Regions from separate parts of the Streptomyces sp. NPDC049597 genome, predicted to be linked through region 4. Evidence: riboswitches for the same ligand, from Rfam matches in the RefSeq annotation. Region 4 holds a riboswitch; each other region holds the start of a gene.

The links. A riboswitch is a leader RNA that binds a small molecule or an ion and turns the genes downstream of it on or off. The one in region 4 is predicted to bind cyclic di-AMP.
Positions count from the first base shown of each region.
Region 1: it holds a riboswitch for cyclic di-AMP, as region 4 does, so the genes downstream of both, AB0K02_RS11420 (M23 family metallopeptidase) here and AB0K02_RS09890 (LysM peptidoglycan-binding domain-containing M23 family metallopeptidase) in region 4, are expected to answer to the same signal.
Region 2: it holds a riboswitch for cyclic di-AMP, as region 4 does, so the genes downstream of both, AB0K02_RS29970 (M23 family metallopeptidase) here and AB0K02_RS09890 (LysM peptidoglycan-binding domain-containing M23 family metallopeptidase) in region 4, are expected to answer to the same signal.
Region 3: it holds a riboswitch for cyclic di-AMP, as region 4 does, so the genes downstream of both, AB0K02_RS14405 (LysM peptidoglycan-binding domain-containing protein) here and AB0K02_RS09890 (LysM peptidoglycan-binding domain-containing M23 family metallopeptidase) in region 4, are expected to answer to the same signal.

Region 1 covers NZ_JBFAOY010000007.1:181,091-184,734, forward strand. The annotation lists gene AB0K02_RS11415 (GntR family transcriptional regulator) at 9-686, opposite strand; gene AB0K02_RS11420 (M23 family metallopeptidase) at 1,442-2,221, opposite strand; cyclic di-AMP (ydaO/yuaA leader) riboswitch at 2,235-2,393, opposite strand; gene AB0K02_RS11425 (pitrilysin family protein) at 2,626-3,644, opposite strand, start outside.
Region 2 covers NZ_JBFAOY010000039.1:31,299-34,942, reverse strand. The annotation lists gene AB0K02_RS29975 (PrsW family intramembrane metalloprotease) at 1-1,025, shown strand, start outside; gene AB0K02_RS29970 (M23 family metallopeptidase) at 1,194-2,234, opposite strand; cyclic di-AMP (ydaO/yuaA leader) riboswitch at 2,246-2,402, opposite strand; gene AB0K02_RS29965 (PP2C family protein-serine/threonine phosphatase) at 2,671-3,644, opposite strand, start outside.
Region 3 covers NZ_JBFAOY010000010.1:124,812-128,455, forward strand. The annotation lists gene AB0K02_RS14395 (hypothetical protein) at 1-649, opposite strand, end outside; gene AB0K02_RS14400 (metallophosphoesterase) at 695-1,186, opposite strand; gene AB0K02_RS14405 (LysM peptidoglycan-binding domain-containing protein) at 1,315-2,091, opposite strand; cyclic di-AMP (ydaO/yuaA leader) riboswitch at 2,096-2,250, opposite strand; gene AB0K02_RS14410 (zinc-dependent alcohol dehydrogenase) at 2,736-3,644, shown strand, end outside.
Region 4 covers NZ_JBFAOY010000006.1:94,505-98,148, reverse strand. The annotation lists gene AB0K02_RS09895 (tyrosine-protein phosphatase) at 1-686, opposite strand, end outside; cyclic di-AMP (ydaO/yuaA leader) riboswitch at 1,421-1,577, shown strand; gene AB0K02_RS09890 (LysM peptidoglycan-binding domain-containing M23 family metallopeptidase) at 1,582-2,493, shown strand; gene AB0K02_RS09885 (SGNH/GDSL hydrolase family protein) at 2,671-3,462, shown strand; gene AB0K02_RS09880 (TetR/AcrR family transcriptional regulator) at 3,640-3,644, opposite strand, start outside.

The sequences.
Region 1 (3,644 bases), on a different contig from region 4:
CTCGATTGTTAATTGCGGAGGCCCGCAATGTTTACGGAATGTTGCGAAGTCCTCACCCGGTCCGGGCGCCGCAGCCGGTGCGCGGCCACCGCCCTTTCCACGTGGAGGGCCGTCAGCGTCCGCGCCCTTTCCACGTCCCCGCGCGCGACCGCGTCCACGATCGCGCCGTGCTCGGCCCAGGACTCGGCGGGCAGGGCCGGCTGGTCGACGGCGTACATCCAGGCGATCTTGTGGCGCAGCTGGGTCAGCAGGGCCGTCAGCCCCGGGCTGCCGCAGGCCTGCGCGAGCGTCTCGTGGAACCAGGCGCCCAGGGAGCGCAGGTCCTCGCCCTGCCCGCGGCGCGCTCTTTCCTGACCGAGCCTCACCAGGCCGCGCAGCACCTTGAGATGGGCCTCGGTGCGCCGCTGGGCGGCGCGCGCGGCACCGAGCGGCTCCAGCAGCATGCGGATCTCCAGCAGGTCGGCCGCCTCCTGCTCGGTGGGCTCGGCGACGTGCGCGCCGGCGTGGCGTCGGGTGACGACGAAGCCCTCCGACTCCAGGGTCCGCAGGGCCTCGCGGACGGGGACGCGGGAGACCCCGTAGCGGCGGGCGAGGTTCTCCTCGGTGAGCCGGCTGCCCCGCTCGAATACACCGGAGACGATGTCGTCGCGGATCGCCGTGCATACAGAGTGCGCGGGAATGCGCATGTCCGAACCTCCGCCTCGATCCGCGCGAAACGCAGCCGATTGACTCGTGTCCGGTGACTCTATTCCAGTCCACGGGATTTTCCGATGGCCGACCGGAATCCATGGATATCTTTTGGCCGGAAACGGCGTAATTCGATCGCCACGACGGGCGTCACCGGACCGGGGCGACGGCAGGCGCCCGACGGCGCTGGGTCGCGGTGCGGGCCACCGGGGGCCCGGTCGGCCCCGCCCCCGCAGAGCAAGACGACAGCCGTCTGACGCAGGCAGGGCCCACGGGCCCGCGCCCCGGCCCTCAAGACCGGCGGACGGCCGCGAGAAGCGCAGCACAGCGGCCCCCACAGCGCCAGACGCCGACCGCCGGACACAGCCGAGCCCGCCAGGACTCGCCTCCGGCCCGGCGGACGGCCGACCCCGGCACCGCGAGACGCCGAGCGACGCGGCCAAGCCCACCACGACTCGCACCCCGCCCGGCCGACGGCCACGGGAAGCGCGGCACAGCGCCCCAGCAGCGCCAGACGCCGACCGCCCGACACAGCCAAGCCCGCGGGGGCGCGCCCGGCCACAGACCGGCGGGCCGCTTCGCGGGCGGACGACCGGTGCCGGACGCCGTCGGCAATCCGCCGCCGAGCACGTACCCGGCGGACAGCCGGGACGCGCCGACGGCGGACGGTCAGGCCGTCGGGTGCCCGGGGGGCGCCGTCACCGAAGCGCGCAGACCCCCGGCGTGCGCCGGGGGTCTGCGCGAGGACGTCGGGTCAGACGCTCACACCACGGGCGCGCAGATACGCGACCGGGTTGATGTCGGAGCCGTACTCCGGCGAGGTCCGGGCCTCGAAGTGGAGGTGCGGGCCGGTCGAGTTGCCGGTCGAGCCCGAGAGGCCGATCTGCTGGCCGGGCATCACCCGCTGGCCGACCGAGACGTTGATCGACGACAGGTGGCCGTACTGGGTGTACGTGCCGTCGTTCATGCGCAGCACGATGTTGTTGCCGTACGCGCCGCCCCAGCCGGCCTCGACGACGGTGCCCGCGCCCACGGCCACGACCGACGTACCGGACGCGGCACGGAAGTCGACGCCGGAGTGGCTGCCGGAGGACCACAGGGACCCGCCGGCCTGGTAACCGGTGGTCACGTACGAGCCGGCGACGGGCAGCCGGAAGGAGTTCAGGCGGCGGCGCTCGGCCTCACGGGCGGCGCGCTCCTTGGCCTCGCGGGCCTCCTTCGCGCGTGCCTCGGCCTTCCGCTTCGCCTCGGCCTCGGCCTTCGCCTTCGCCCGGGCCTTGGCGGCCGCCTCGGCGGCCTCCTTCTTCTGGGCGGCGGCCTGGTCGGCGATCTCGTCGGCGATGGACCCCATGGAGACGATCTGGGTGAGGCCGGTGTCCTCGGCCGAGGGCTCGGTGTCGGCGGCGAACGCCGGGGAGGCGAGGCTTCCGATGACGCCGGTGGTGGCCAGAGTCGCGACGCCGGCGATGTTCCGGCTCCTGCGCGTCAGACGGCTCGGGGCACGGTGCTTCCCGGTGGCACGGGTGAACGCCATGAAAAGGCTGGTCCTTTCCTTCCTTCTCGCCTACCGGGTTAGCTGACGGGTTCGGAGCAGGAAGGTCTCCTACGGGCCCCTCCGCGCGGGCGAAGGCGTCCGATTCACCCCAGGGGACTGGGTCCCCGGCTCCCCGGGCTCGCGCCTGAAGGGGACTCGGCGATGACTGTCCGATGCCGCGGGTGCGGCGTGATCCAGGCGGACAGCCGGACCGACGCTAGGCAGTTCGTCTGTCGATCACCAAACGGACAGCCCGTTTTGTAGCGCATGCCACAGGGCAGACAGGCCACCTCTCCAACAAACCGGACATAGCACGGAACCCCGGCATACAACTCGAAGCCGGGGTTCCGTAGGGCATGCGCCGCGCTCGTTCTGCGCGCTTTCGCCCGATGCGCGACCTTCGATCAGCCCGTGACGACGGTCACTTCACCGATCCCGAGCGCCCTGACCGGGGCCTCGATCTGCGCCGCGTCGCCGACCAGCACCGTGACGAGACGGTCCACGGGGAACGCGCTGACCACCGCAGCGGTCGCCTCCACCGTGCCCGTCGCGGCCAGGCGGGCGTACAACTGCGCCTGGTAGTCGTCCGGGAGGTGCTGCTCGACCTGGTCGGCGAGGGTGGCCGCGACCGACGCCGCGGTCTCGTACTTCAGAGGGGCGACGCCGACCAGGTTCTGCACGGCGACGTCGCGCTCCGCGTCGGTGAGCCCCTCCGCGGCGAGCGTGCGCAGCACCGCCCAGAGGTCCTCCAGTGCGGGGCCGGTGTTCGGCGTGTCCACCGAGCCGCTGATGGCCAGCATCGAGGCGCCCGAGCCGTCCGGGGCCGACAGCAGCACCTGGCCGAAGGCCCGTACGCCGTAGGTGTAGCCCTTCTCCTCGCGCAGGACGCGGTCGAGCCGGGAGGTCAGCGTGCCGCCCAGGCAGTACGTGCCGAGCACCTGGGCGGGCCAGACGCTGTCGTGGCGGTCGGGTCCGGTACGGCCGATCAGCAACTGGGTCTGCACGGCGCCGGGGCGGTCGACGATGAACACCCGGCCGGTGTCGTCGGCCGTGATCGCCGGCACGGGCCGGGTGGCCGCCTTGTCGCCCGTCCAGGCCCCGAGGGTGTCGGCGAGGACGGCGTCCACATCGATACCGGAGAGGTCGCCGACGATCACGACGGTCGACGTGGACGGACGAACGTGCGTCTCGTAGAAGGCCCGTACGGCCGCGGAGTCGATCCTCGCCACCGTCTCCTCGGTGCCCTGGCGCGGCCGGGACACCCGCAGGGACGACGGGAAGAGCTCCTTGGAGAGCTGCTTGGCCGCGCGGCGGGCCGGGTTGGCCATCTCGTGCGGGATCTCGTCGAGGCGGTTGCGGACCAGCCGGTCGACCTCGCCCGGCGCGAAGGCGGGGGCGCGCAGGGCGTCGGCGAGCAGACCGA
Region 2 (3,644 bases), on a different contig from region 4:
CCGGCCCCTGGCGGAATCTGCTGTTCGCCTTCGCCTGGGGCGCGTGCGCCGCCGCCCTGATCGCGATCCTCGCGAACACCTTCGCGACCCGCTGGATCGCCACCGCCACCGCCGATCCCGCTTCCGCCGACACCCTGGGCGCGACGGTCATAGCACCGGTCGTCGAGGAGAGCGCCAAGGCGGCGTCGGTCCTGCTCCTCTTCCTCTTCCGAAGACGGGACTTCACCGGCCTCGTGGACGGGGTGGTGGTCGCGGGCGTGACGGCGACCGGCTTCGCCTTCACCGAGAACATCCTGTACCTCGGCAACGCCTACGGCGAGGACCAGGCGTTCGGCACCTCGGGCCTGGCCTCGGTCACCGCGGCGACGTTCTTCGTGCGGATCGTGATGTCGCCGTTCGCGCACCCGTTGTTCACGGTGCTCACCGGCATCGGTTTCGGCCTTGCCGCACTCGCCGCGCCCCGTCGGCGCATACGGCGCATCGCGCTGCCCCTGCTCGGCCTCGTCCTCGCGATGGGCATGCACGCCCTGTGGAACGGCTCGGTTTCGCTGTTCGGCCCGTGGGGTTTCTACGGGGTGTACGCGGCGTTCATGGTGCCCGCCTTCGGGCTGCTGACCTGGCTGACCATATGGACCCGGCAGCGCGAGCTGCGCACGATATCGAGCGAGCTGCCGGCGTACGCGGCGGCGGGCTGGCTGGCGGACGCGGAGCCGCAGGCGCTGTCCTCGATGCGCGCCCGCACGATGGCGCGCGACTGGGCACGGCGGACGTACGGCCCTGCCGCGGGCCACGCGGTCTCCGAGTACGAGGCGTTCGCGACGTCGCTCGCCTCTCTGCGCCACCGGGCCCACCGCGGCGCCGCGGGACCGGACTTCGCGGAGCGCGAGCGGGAGCTGCTGCACCACCTGTGGCGGCGCAGGGACGTGGCCGCGCCCGCGCTCGTGTACGCGGCGCGGGCCACGGGCCGGGTCGCCGTACCGCCCCCGCACCGCGACTACTCCGGCTACAACCCGTACCGCCGCTGACCGCGCGGCCCTCGTCGCAGCTGCCGCGCCCCGCCCGCCTCGCACGAGGCGTCGTCGGCGTCGCGTCCGCGCCCTGCCGCCGCGCACAGGCGCCACCGGGGACGGCGCGGACACGGGGACGCGCGGCACCCGAACCCCGTACCGCGCGCCGTCGGCCGCTGCCCTCGATCAGATCGTGAGGCCCTTGTCCCGCAGCCAGGCCATCGGGTCGAGGCCGGAGCCGCCCGCGGTGTGCACCTCCATGTGCAGGTGCGGCCCGGTGACGTTGCCGGTCGCGCCGACGCGGCCGATGGTCTCGCCTGTGGCGACCGTCTGGCCCGCGCTCGCGGTCATCGACGACAGGTGGGCGTACCAGACCTCGGTGCCGTCCTCCAGCTCCAGCACGATGCGGTAGCCGTACGAACCGGACCAGCCGGCCGACTTGATCGTGCCGCCGTGGACCGCCTTGACCGGGGTGCCCGTGGGAGCGGCGAAGTCCAGACCGGTGTGCTGGCCGGAGGACCACATGGAGCCGGACTCGCCGTACGTGGAGGTGATCGTGTACGAGGAGGTGGGCAGGGCGTAGCTCGCGGCGAGCTTGGCGAGGCGCTCCGCCTCCTCCTTGGCCCGCGCGGCCTCCTCGGCCTTCCGCTTCTCCTCGGCCGCCTGGGCCTCGGCCTCGCTCTGCTGCTTCGCCGCCGCGGCGGCGGCCTGCTCGGCGGCCAGCTTCTCGGCGGCGGCCTTCGCCTCGGCGTCCGCCTCGGCGCGCTGCTGCTCGACCTGCTGGAGGATGCGGGCGCGCAGGGCCTCGCCGGCGCCGGCCGACTGCCCGTCGGCACCCGTCCCGCCATCGGCGACGGTCGTCATCGCGGTCAGGGGGGCCGCGTTCGCCTCGGAGCCGGAGTCGTCGGAGAGGAGGGAGCCCACGCCCGGAAGTGACGCGGCGTCGGGGAGCTTGTCCGCGATCGAGTCCGGAAGGGAGATGGAGACCGCCGGCTTGTCCTGGGCGGTCGCTATGCCACCGGCGCCGACCGCGGCGATGACACCGACGCCGAGGACGGTGGAGCTGCGGGCGAGCCCGCCGCGCTGCTTGACGACGCGGTGCCGGCCGCGCACCGGACGGATGGATTCCTCGGTGGGATTCCATTCCTCCCACGTCCGCTCCGCGGTGTCGCCGCCGAAGTGAGCGGGCACGAACGGGGCCTCGGGGGCAGGCATGTTGGACGCCACGAAGGCGTACTCCTTTCCTTCCTTCTCGCCTACCGGGTTAGCTGACGGGTTCGGAGCAGGAAGGTCTCCTACGGGCGTCCTCGGCCGCGGACTGAGCGGCAAACGATGCCCGATTCACCCCAATTGGTGGTTCCCCGGTTCCCTTGCGGGATTCGGCGCGTGCGCACGGTGCCGTCTCTTGCGACGGCTGGGACGACCGCGCTGCGTTATCGAACGTTAATAGAAGCCGGGGCCGGATTCCAAGCTGTTCCGGCTGATCATTAACGCCCGCGGCCAGGACTTACCAGGACAGAAGCAGGCGGAATCGGGCGACTTGATCACCCTTCAGGCCGGCGACATCACCTGACGTTGCGTCAAATGTTATGCAGAGTGACACCGTTTGGCTACACACCGTACTGATGTGCTGAGCGTTCGCCGTCCCCTCGGGCTGCGCCCCTCAGTCCGGCGTGCCGTGCCCGCTGCTCCGCCACCCGCCGTCGGTGTGCCGTACCCCCCGCGCCGGGCGGGCGCCGCCCGCGCCACGCACCGCGCGCCGCCCCTGCGTCCGGGACGCGCCGTCGGCGGACACGACCGGCACCGTCCGCCGCCGTTCCGGCTGCCCCACCCCGGGCCTGCCGACCGCCAGGAGCGCCATGTCGTCCGTGGACCTGCCGCCCGTGTACCGGCGCACGTCCTCGACCAGCGCGTCGAGCAGGCCCTCGGGGCCGGGGAAGACGCTTCCCCGGAGTCGTTCACCCGGGTCGTAGAAGACGCCTCGGGCGTCACGGGCCTCGGACAGGCCGTCCGTGTACAGCAGCAGCGTCGCGCCGGCGGGCAGCGGATACTCCTCCGCGCGGTCGGGCCACAGGCCCAAGTCGCCCATCCCCAGGGGCAGCGCGGCCTCGGACGGCTCCAGCACGTCCAGCTCGCCGTCGGCGTGCAGCACCAGCGGGTCGGGATGCCCGCGGTTCACCAGCCGTACGGTCCCGTCCCCCACACCGTCGCTGGGCGGGATCTCGCCGAGCACGGCGGTGGTGAACCCCTCGATGGCGTCAAGCCCCTCCCGCCGCATGTCCTCGCGCTTCAACGCCCGCTCCAGCCGCCGTGCCACGCCTTCGAGCGAGGTCTCCTGCTCGGCCGCCTCCCCAAAGGCCCCGATCAGCACGGCGACGGCCGCCACCGCCTCCATCCCCTTGCCGCGCACGTCCCCGACGATCAGCCGCACCCCGTGCGGGGTGTCCTGCACGGCGAAGAGGTCACCGCCGATGAACGCGTCCGCCTGCGCCGCCTCGTAGCGCGCCGCGATGTGCAGACCGGCGATCCGGTCCGCGGGCGTGGGCAGCACGGCGCGCTGCGCGGCCTCGGCGATCACCCGCGCCGAGGCGAGCCGCGCGCTGCTGCGCCTCACGACCCCGTTGATCAGCAGCGCGA
Region 3 (3,644 bases), on a different contig from region 4:
TGTTCCAGGCGATGAACCGCCGGGCGAAGTCGAGGTCGGCCGCGGTGGGCTCGTACGGCTGCAGTTCCCAGCGGCGGGCGGGGTCGGGGGCGTGGAGGGCGTACTGGAAGCTGTCGTCCACGAAGTAGAAGGAGACCTCGTAGAGGAAGTCGATGCGCGGCTGTATCAGCACGTCGCCGCGCGTGAGACCGGGGAGCCGCTCGGCATCCGCGAAGTGCAGGCCGATGGAGTCGGCTCCGGCCTTGGGCTTGACCGCGTACTCGTCGACGGCCGGCAGCAGGCGGAGGTCGTCGAGCCGGTCCACGGTGGGGATGACCGGGTAACCGGCCCTGGTGAGGTCCAGCAGGTACTGCTTGCCCGCCATGTCGCCACGCGCGGTCAGCGGGTTGTAGACCCTGGTGCCGGTCCTGAGCGCCTGCCCGCGGAAGGCGTCGTACGCGTCCTGGTAGTGCAGGACGGGCCCGCTGTTGCGCACCACGACGCCGTCGAAGCCGTCCATCAGCGCGGCCGCGTCCGCCGGATGGACGAGGGCGATGTCGAAGTCCTCGCGCAGCCGGGAGGACAGGTGGATGTCCTCGTCGCAGTACCGCCGCCCCTTGGCCGGGTAGGCGAGGTCGGTGACGTACAGCAGGCGGGGCCTGGCGGACACGGGCGGCTCCTGAGATCGGTTGACCGCAAAACTACCCCGGCCCGGTCACAGGCGGTGCAGCAGGACCTCGGCCAGCACGCCGTCCTCCGCCCGCGCGGTCATGTACGTGTGGTGGGGCTGTCGTCTGCGGTCGGTCGGGGAGCCGGGGTTGAGCAGCCGCAGGCCGCCGGGGGCCGTGGTGTCCCACGGGATGTGGCTGTGGCCGAAGACCAGCACGTCGAGGTCGGGGAACCTCTCCGCGCAGCGCCGCTCGCGTCCGGCGGCGGGTCCCGTCTCGTGCACGACGCCGAACCGGAGACCGCCGAGCTCGGCCCGGGCCACCTCCGGCAGCCGGGCGCGCAGCTCGTCGCCGTCGTTGTTGCCGTACACGGCCAGGAGGCGGGCGGAGCGGTTCTGAAGGAGGTCGAGGGTCGCGGTGTCGACCCAGTCGCCGGCGTGGATCACCGCATCGGCCTCCTCGACACGGGCCATCACCTCGTCGGGCAGGCGGCGGGCGCGCCGGGGCACATGGGTGTCGGAGATCAGCAGCAGTCGCATGTCTCCACCTTCCCGCTGCCGGCGCCGGGCGAGCACATGGCCGCGCCGGGCGCCGCACTGACGTGTTGTCAGAGCGGGCGCCCGGCGCGATTCCATCTGCAATCGAAGCCGCGAATGCGGGGCTACGGTCAGTACGGGCCGTTCACATTGTCGATGGAGCCGTACCTGGCGGCGGCGTAGTTGCACGCGGCGGTGATGTTCGCGACCGGGTCGAAGCTGTCGAACGGCGTGCCGGGCACGTGGTAGGCCCGGAACGTCGGGTCGATCACCTGGAGAAGGCCCTTGGAGGGCGTTCCATTGATCGCGTTGATGTCCCAGTTGTTGATCGCCAGCGGATTTCCGGAGGACTCGCGCATGATGTTGCGGTGGATTCCCTCGTAGGTGCCGGGAATTCCGTGCTTGGCCATGATGTCGAGGGATTCCTTGATCCAGCCGTCGAGATCGTTGGAATACGTCTTGGCCTTGGCGGCCGGGGCCTTCTTCGCCACCGGGGCGGTGCGGGCCGCGGAGCGGTCGGCGCGGGCGGCGTCGGCGGCGCGGTCCGCGGGCACGGCCTTGGCGCCGATGGTGAGCTTCAGACCGGGACGGATCAGCGCCGGGTCGGCGCCGATGTTCCGGCGGTTGTCGTTGTAGAGCTTCTTCCAGCCACCAGTGAGGGAGTGCTCCGCGGCGATCTTCGCCAGCGAGTCGCCCGCGACGACGGTGTACGTCGCGGGGGCCTTCTTCGCCGCGGCGGGCGCCGTGGCGACGGCCTTCGCGGTCGCGGCCTTGGCCGGCTGCGCGGCACCGGCGGTGGTCGCGACGAGCAACGGCAGGGCGAGCGCGGCGCCGCCCGTGCCCGCGGCGACGAAACCGCGGACGAGTCGGCCGGACTTGGGACGGCGGTGCTTACCCAGTGCAGGCATGACGCATTCCTCTCCGTCGCCTGCGAGGTGAGCTGTCGGGTTCGGGCTGGAGATGCCCGGTCGCATGGTCGGTGCGACTTCACCCCGAGCCGTTCCGGTTTCCGGATCGGCGGCCTACCTGGGTCCCCCGCTCCTGCCGAACGTGAGTGCGTGTGGTCGGATTCCCGGACAGCGGCAGGATTCGGCGGTCCGTCCGGATTGCGGTGACCGTAAGCGAGAGCGGCCCGACGTAACAAGCCCTGAATTCACAACCGCAATTCCCGACCCGGGAAAAGGGAAGGAAATGACCTTCCTCCTTTCCTGTCGGCAACTCAACTTTCCTTCTGCGCAAGGGATGCACGGCCACCTCCCGGCGCCGTGGGGCGTGCGTCACGTGACCGACGTCACGGATCCGAGGACAACAAAGACCAGTCACCCGTTTCATGAATAAACGGACATAAAGGCAATGGGAGAGGAAAGTCCCGCACGGAAATACCGGCGCTCCATTGGGCACCAATAGTCCGTTTTCTTCCGTATGTAATAGCCTCGCCCGTGTATGTAATGCCATCACCCGCTTCGGGTACTCGCCCGTGGCGGCCGGGTGCGCGGCGCCGCCCGTACGACCGCCGCAGGCCGCTCACCGGAAGGCAACACGGGAGGACACGATGCGCGCACTGACATGGCAGGGCCGGCGGGACGTCCGGATCGAGACCGTCCCCGATCCCCGCATCACCGAGCCGAAGGATGTGATCGTCCGGGTGACGTCCACCGGCATCTGCGGTTCGGATCTCCACCTCTACGAGGTCCTGGGCCCGTACCTCGACCCCGGCGACATCCTCGGCCACGAGCCCATGGGCATCGTGGAGGAGACCGGTCCCGAGGTGACGGCCCTGTCGGCCGGCGACCGCGTCGTCGTGCCGTTCAACATCTCGTGCGGCGAGTGCTTCATGTGCGCCCAGGGCCTCCACTCGCAGTGCGAGACGACCCAGGTGCGGGACCGCGGCACGGGCGCGTCGCTGTTCGGCTACACGAAGCTGTACGGGCAGGTGCCCGGCGGGCAGGCCGAGTACCTGCGGGTGCCCTTCGGCGACACACTGCCGGTCAAGGTGCCCGAGGGGCCACCGGACGAGCGTTTCGTCTACCTCTCGGACGTCCTGCCGACGGCATGGCAGGCCGTGGAGTACGCGGACGTCCCGCCCGGCGGGTCGCTGACCGTGCTCGGGCTCGGACCGATCGGCGACATGGCCTGCCGCGTGGCCCTGCACCGGGGCGCCGGACTCGTCATCGGTGTCGACCTCGTGCCCGAGCGTCTCGACCGGGCCGAGGCGCGGGGGGTGACGGTCCTCGACCTGCGCGAGCACGACGAGGTCGCCGACGCCATCCGTGAGCTGACCAACGGCCGCGGCTCGGACGCGGTCATCGACGCCGTGGGGATGGAGGCCCACGGGGCACCGGTCGCCAAGGCCGGCCAGTGGGCGACCGGTCTGCTGCCCGGACGCGTGGCCCGGCGCGTCATGGAGCATGTCGGCGTGGACCGGCTGGAGGCGTTCTACACGGCCATCGACGCTGTACGG
Region 4 (3,644 bases):
TAGGCGGCGCGGGCGTCGAACAGCGGGCTCAGCAGGTCCATGACCTCCTCCGACATGGCCTCGGGGGAGTCGTCGCCGCGCTTGACCTTGTAGCGGCGGTGCGGGTCGTTGGACTTCAGGTAGTCCGCCTCGATCGCCTCGCGCTCCACGCCGACGGCGAGCAGGGTCACCGCGATCGACAGGCCGGCGCGGTCCTTGCCGGCCGCGCAGTGCATCAGCGCCGGGACGCTGTCCTCGGCCAGCGCGTGCAGGACGCGGCTGTGCTCGGCGGTCCGCTCCTTGACGATCATCCGGTACGAGGCGATCATCCGGGCGGCGCCCTTGCCGTCGGCGAGGATGGACTTCAGCTGGTCGAGGTTGCCGTCCCGGACCATCTTCCAGAACTCCGCGCCGTCGGCCGGGTCGCTCAGCGGGAGATTGACGTTGCGCACGCCCGGCAGCTCGACGTCCGGGCCTTCCAGCCTCTGGTCCGCCGCATTGCGGAAGTCGAAGATCGTGTGCAGCCCGAGGGACGCGAGGAAGGCGGCGTCGCTCTCGGTGGCGTGCGCGAGGTGTCCGCTGCGGTAGAGCCGGCCGTGCCGCACGCGCCCGCCGTCCACGGTCGGCAGTCCGCCCACGTCCCGGAAGTTTCGCACCCCGGCCAGCCGGGGCTCGGTCGACGGGGCCTGCGGCAGCTGCTGCGTCACGTGGACTCCTTCAGGTGACGGCCGTCGGCGCCGTTCGCCGACGATGGCGCGATCCGACGATACGGCACAGGTTCATGAGGCAACCATGTCGGTCGGGGCGCGTTCGGTGCCCGCGGGCGCGGCTGTGGGACCGCCGCCCCGGCACCGTTACGAGGGGCGGTGTCCGCCTCGCACCCGCGGCACGGCGTGACGGGCTCCGCGTGGAATTGCCGGCGCCGTGACCGAAACCGAGGAGCCGGCACCGGTCCGGTCGGATTCCGTTTGGGTGCGGGGGAACTGCCGTCATTCGCGGGGCGTATCCCTGGGAGCCGACGCGGCTGAATTCAGGATGACCGGAAACGGACGATGAGAGGGTTCCGCCGCAGGCCGTGCGGCAGCAGGGGACGAAGTCGGGCGTTGTGGACCGATCTTGACACCCAAGTGCACGCTTAGATGATTATTCGCGCCTTCTGTCCGAATTGAGGCTTTGCGGATAACGTGCCCCGCCTGCGGGTGAGATGGGCCGTGGCTCGTGAGCAGGATCATATTCGTGACGGAACGTGCCCGCTTTCCCCGTGTCAATTCCGTCGTCTGCAAGGGAATTGACCGCCTCTCGTCCACGGAGGGTGACGACCGGAGCGGCCCGGAAAACACGACGGTGAAAGTCGGGGGGAATTCGCGGCTTGTTCCGCCCGGTGGACTCGCCTACGGTCACGCTCAATCCGGACGGACCGCCTAATCCTGCCGCCGACCGGACTTCGAACCCACCCACGCGTGGCAGGAGCGGGGGACCCAGGTAGTACGCCGTATCCGAAGAATTCGGACGGCTCGGGGTTAATTCGTGCAACAAGTGCGAACGGGCACCTCCAGCCCGAACCCGACAGCTCACCTCGCAGGCGCCGGAGAGGAATGCGCCATGCCCGGAAAGGGTAAGCACCGCCGTCCCAAGTCCCACCCCCTCACCCGCGGCTTCGCCGTCGCCGGTGCGGGCAGCGCCGCCATAGCCCTGCCGCTGCTCGGCGCGACCGGCGCCAACGCCGCGACCCCCGCCGCCGCTCCCCAGAAGGTCGCCCCGGCCTCGGTCCCGGCGGCCGCTCCGGCCGCCGAGAAGAAGGCCCCGAAGACGTACACCGTCGTCGCCGGGGACTGCCTCGCCGAGATCGCCGACGAGCAGAACGTCCGCGGCGGCTGGAAGAAGCTCTACAACGACAACCGCCGCGCCATCGGTGCGGACCCGGCGCTGATCCACCCGGGTCTCGAACTGACCATCAACGCGAAGTCGAAGGCGAAGAACGACCCCGAGCCGCGCTCCGAGTCCACGCCCCGGTCCTCGCGCGACGCCTCGCGGACCGCCGCTCCCGCCGCTCCCGCGGCCGCTCCCGCCGCTGCCGAGGCCCCCGCCGAGAAGGCCGCCCCGGCGTCCTCCGGCTGGACCCTTCCGGTCGGCGGCGGTGTCTCCACGCCGTACCGCGCGTCCGGCGCCATGTGGTCCAGCGGGTACCACACCGGTGTCGACTTCATCGCCGGAAGCGGCACGAGCGTGAAGTCCGTCGGCCCGGGCACCGTCGTCTCGGCCGGCTGGAACGGCTCGTACGGCAACGAGGTCGTCATCCAGCACGGCGACGGCACCTACTCGCAGTACGCCCACCTCTCCTCCCTGTCCGTCTCCAGCGGTCAGAGCGTCTCGGGCGGCGACCAGATCGGTCTGTCCGGCTCCACCGGCAACTCCACCGGTCCGCACCTGCACTTCGAGATCCGCACCAGCCCGTCGTACGGCTCCGACATCGACCCGCTGGCCTACCTGCGCCAGCACGGCGTCTCCATCTGACGTACTCCGGTGGCCCGTTGGGCCGCCGACCGCGCATCCCTCGTTCCGTCCGGCGGCGGAGCGGGGGATTCCGCGTATTCCGGCTTGGTGGAAACTTGACCGGTGGCACAGATCACCTCGCGTCAACCCCTCCTTACGGTCGCGTAGGTCACATCCGTAAAGGAAAGATGTGCTCCCGTGGCAGACGATTCGAGAACAGAGAACAAGGGCGCATTCGGGTCGTACGCGGCGATCGGTGACAGCTTCACCGAGGGCGTGGGAGACCCCGGTCCCGACGGGACGTACGTCGGCTGGGCGGACCGGTTCGCGGTGCTGCTCGCCGACCTGACGCCGGAACACACCTTCCGGTACGCCAACCTCGCCGTACGCGGCCGCCTCCTCGACCAGATCGTCGACGAGCAGGTCCCGAGGGCCAAGGAACTCGCCCCAGACCTGGTGACGTTCTGCGCGGGAGGCAACGACATCATCCGGCCGGGCAGCGACCCGGACGACGTGGCCGAGCGGTTCGAGCGGGCGGTCGCCGACCTCAAGAGCTCGGTCGGCACGGTCATGGTGACCACCGGCTTCGACACCCGGGACGTGCCGGTCCTGCGCCATCTGCGCGGAAAGATCGCCACGTACACCGCGCACGTGCGGGCCATCGCCGACCGCCACGACTGCCCCGTCCTCGACCTGTGGTCGCTCAAGTCCGTTCAGGACCGGCGTGCCTGGGACGCTGACCGGCTGCACCTGTCGCCCGAGGGCCACACCCGCGTCGCCCTGCGCGCCGCCCAGGTGCTCGGTCTCGACGTACCCGCCGACCCGGACCAGCCCTGGCCGCCGCTCCCGCCGCGCGGTGCCTTCGAGGTGCGGCGCGACGACATCCACTGGGCGCGGGAGTACCTGGTGCCGTGGATCGGCCGGCGGCTGCGGGGCGAGAGCTCCGGCGACCACGTGGCGGCCAAGCGCCCGGACCTGCTGCCGCTCTGAGCGGAGCCGGCACAGCGCCCGGGGCCCGCGCCCCGGGCGCTCCGTCATGGTGCCGCGAGCCGCCGGTCCGACGGCGAGACATCCACCGGACCCGCCACGCCCCCGCCGAGGGAGCACAGCGTCCCCGGCTCCCGGCCCGTCTCCCGCGGACGCGGGCCGGGCCGACGACCGGCCCGGCTAGC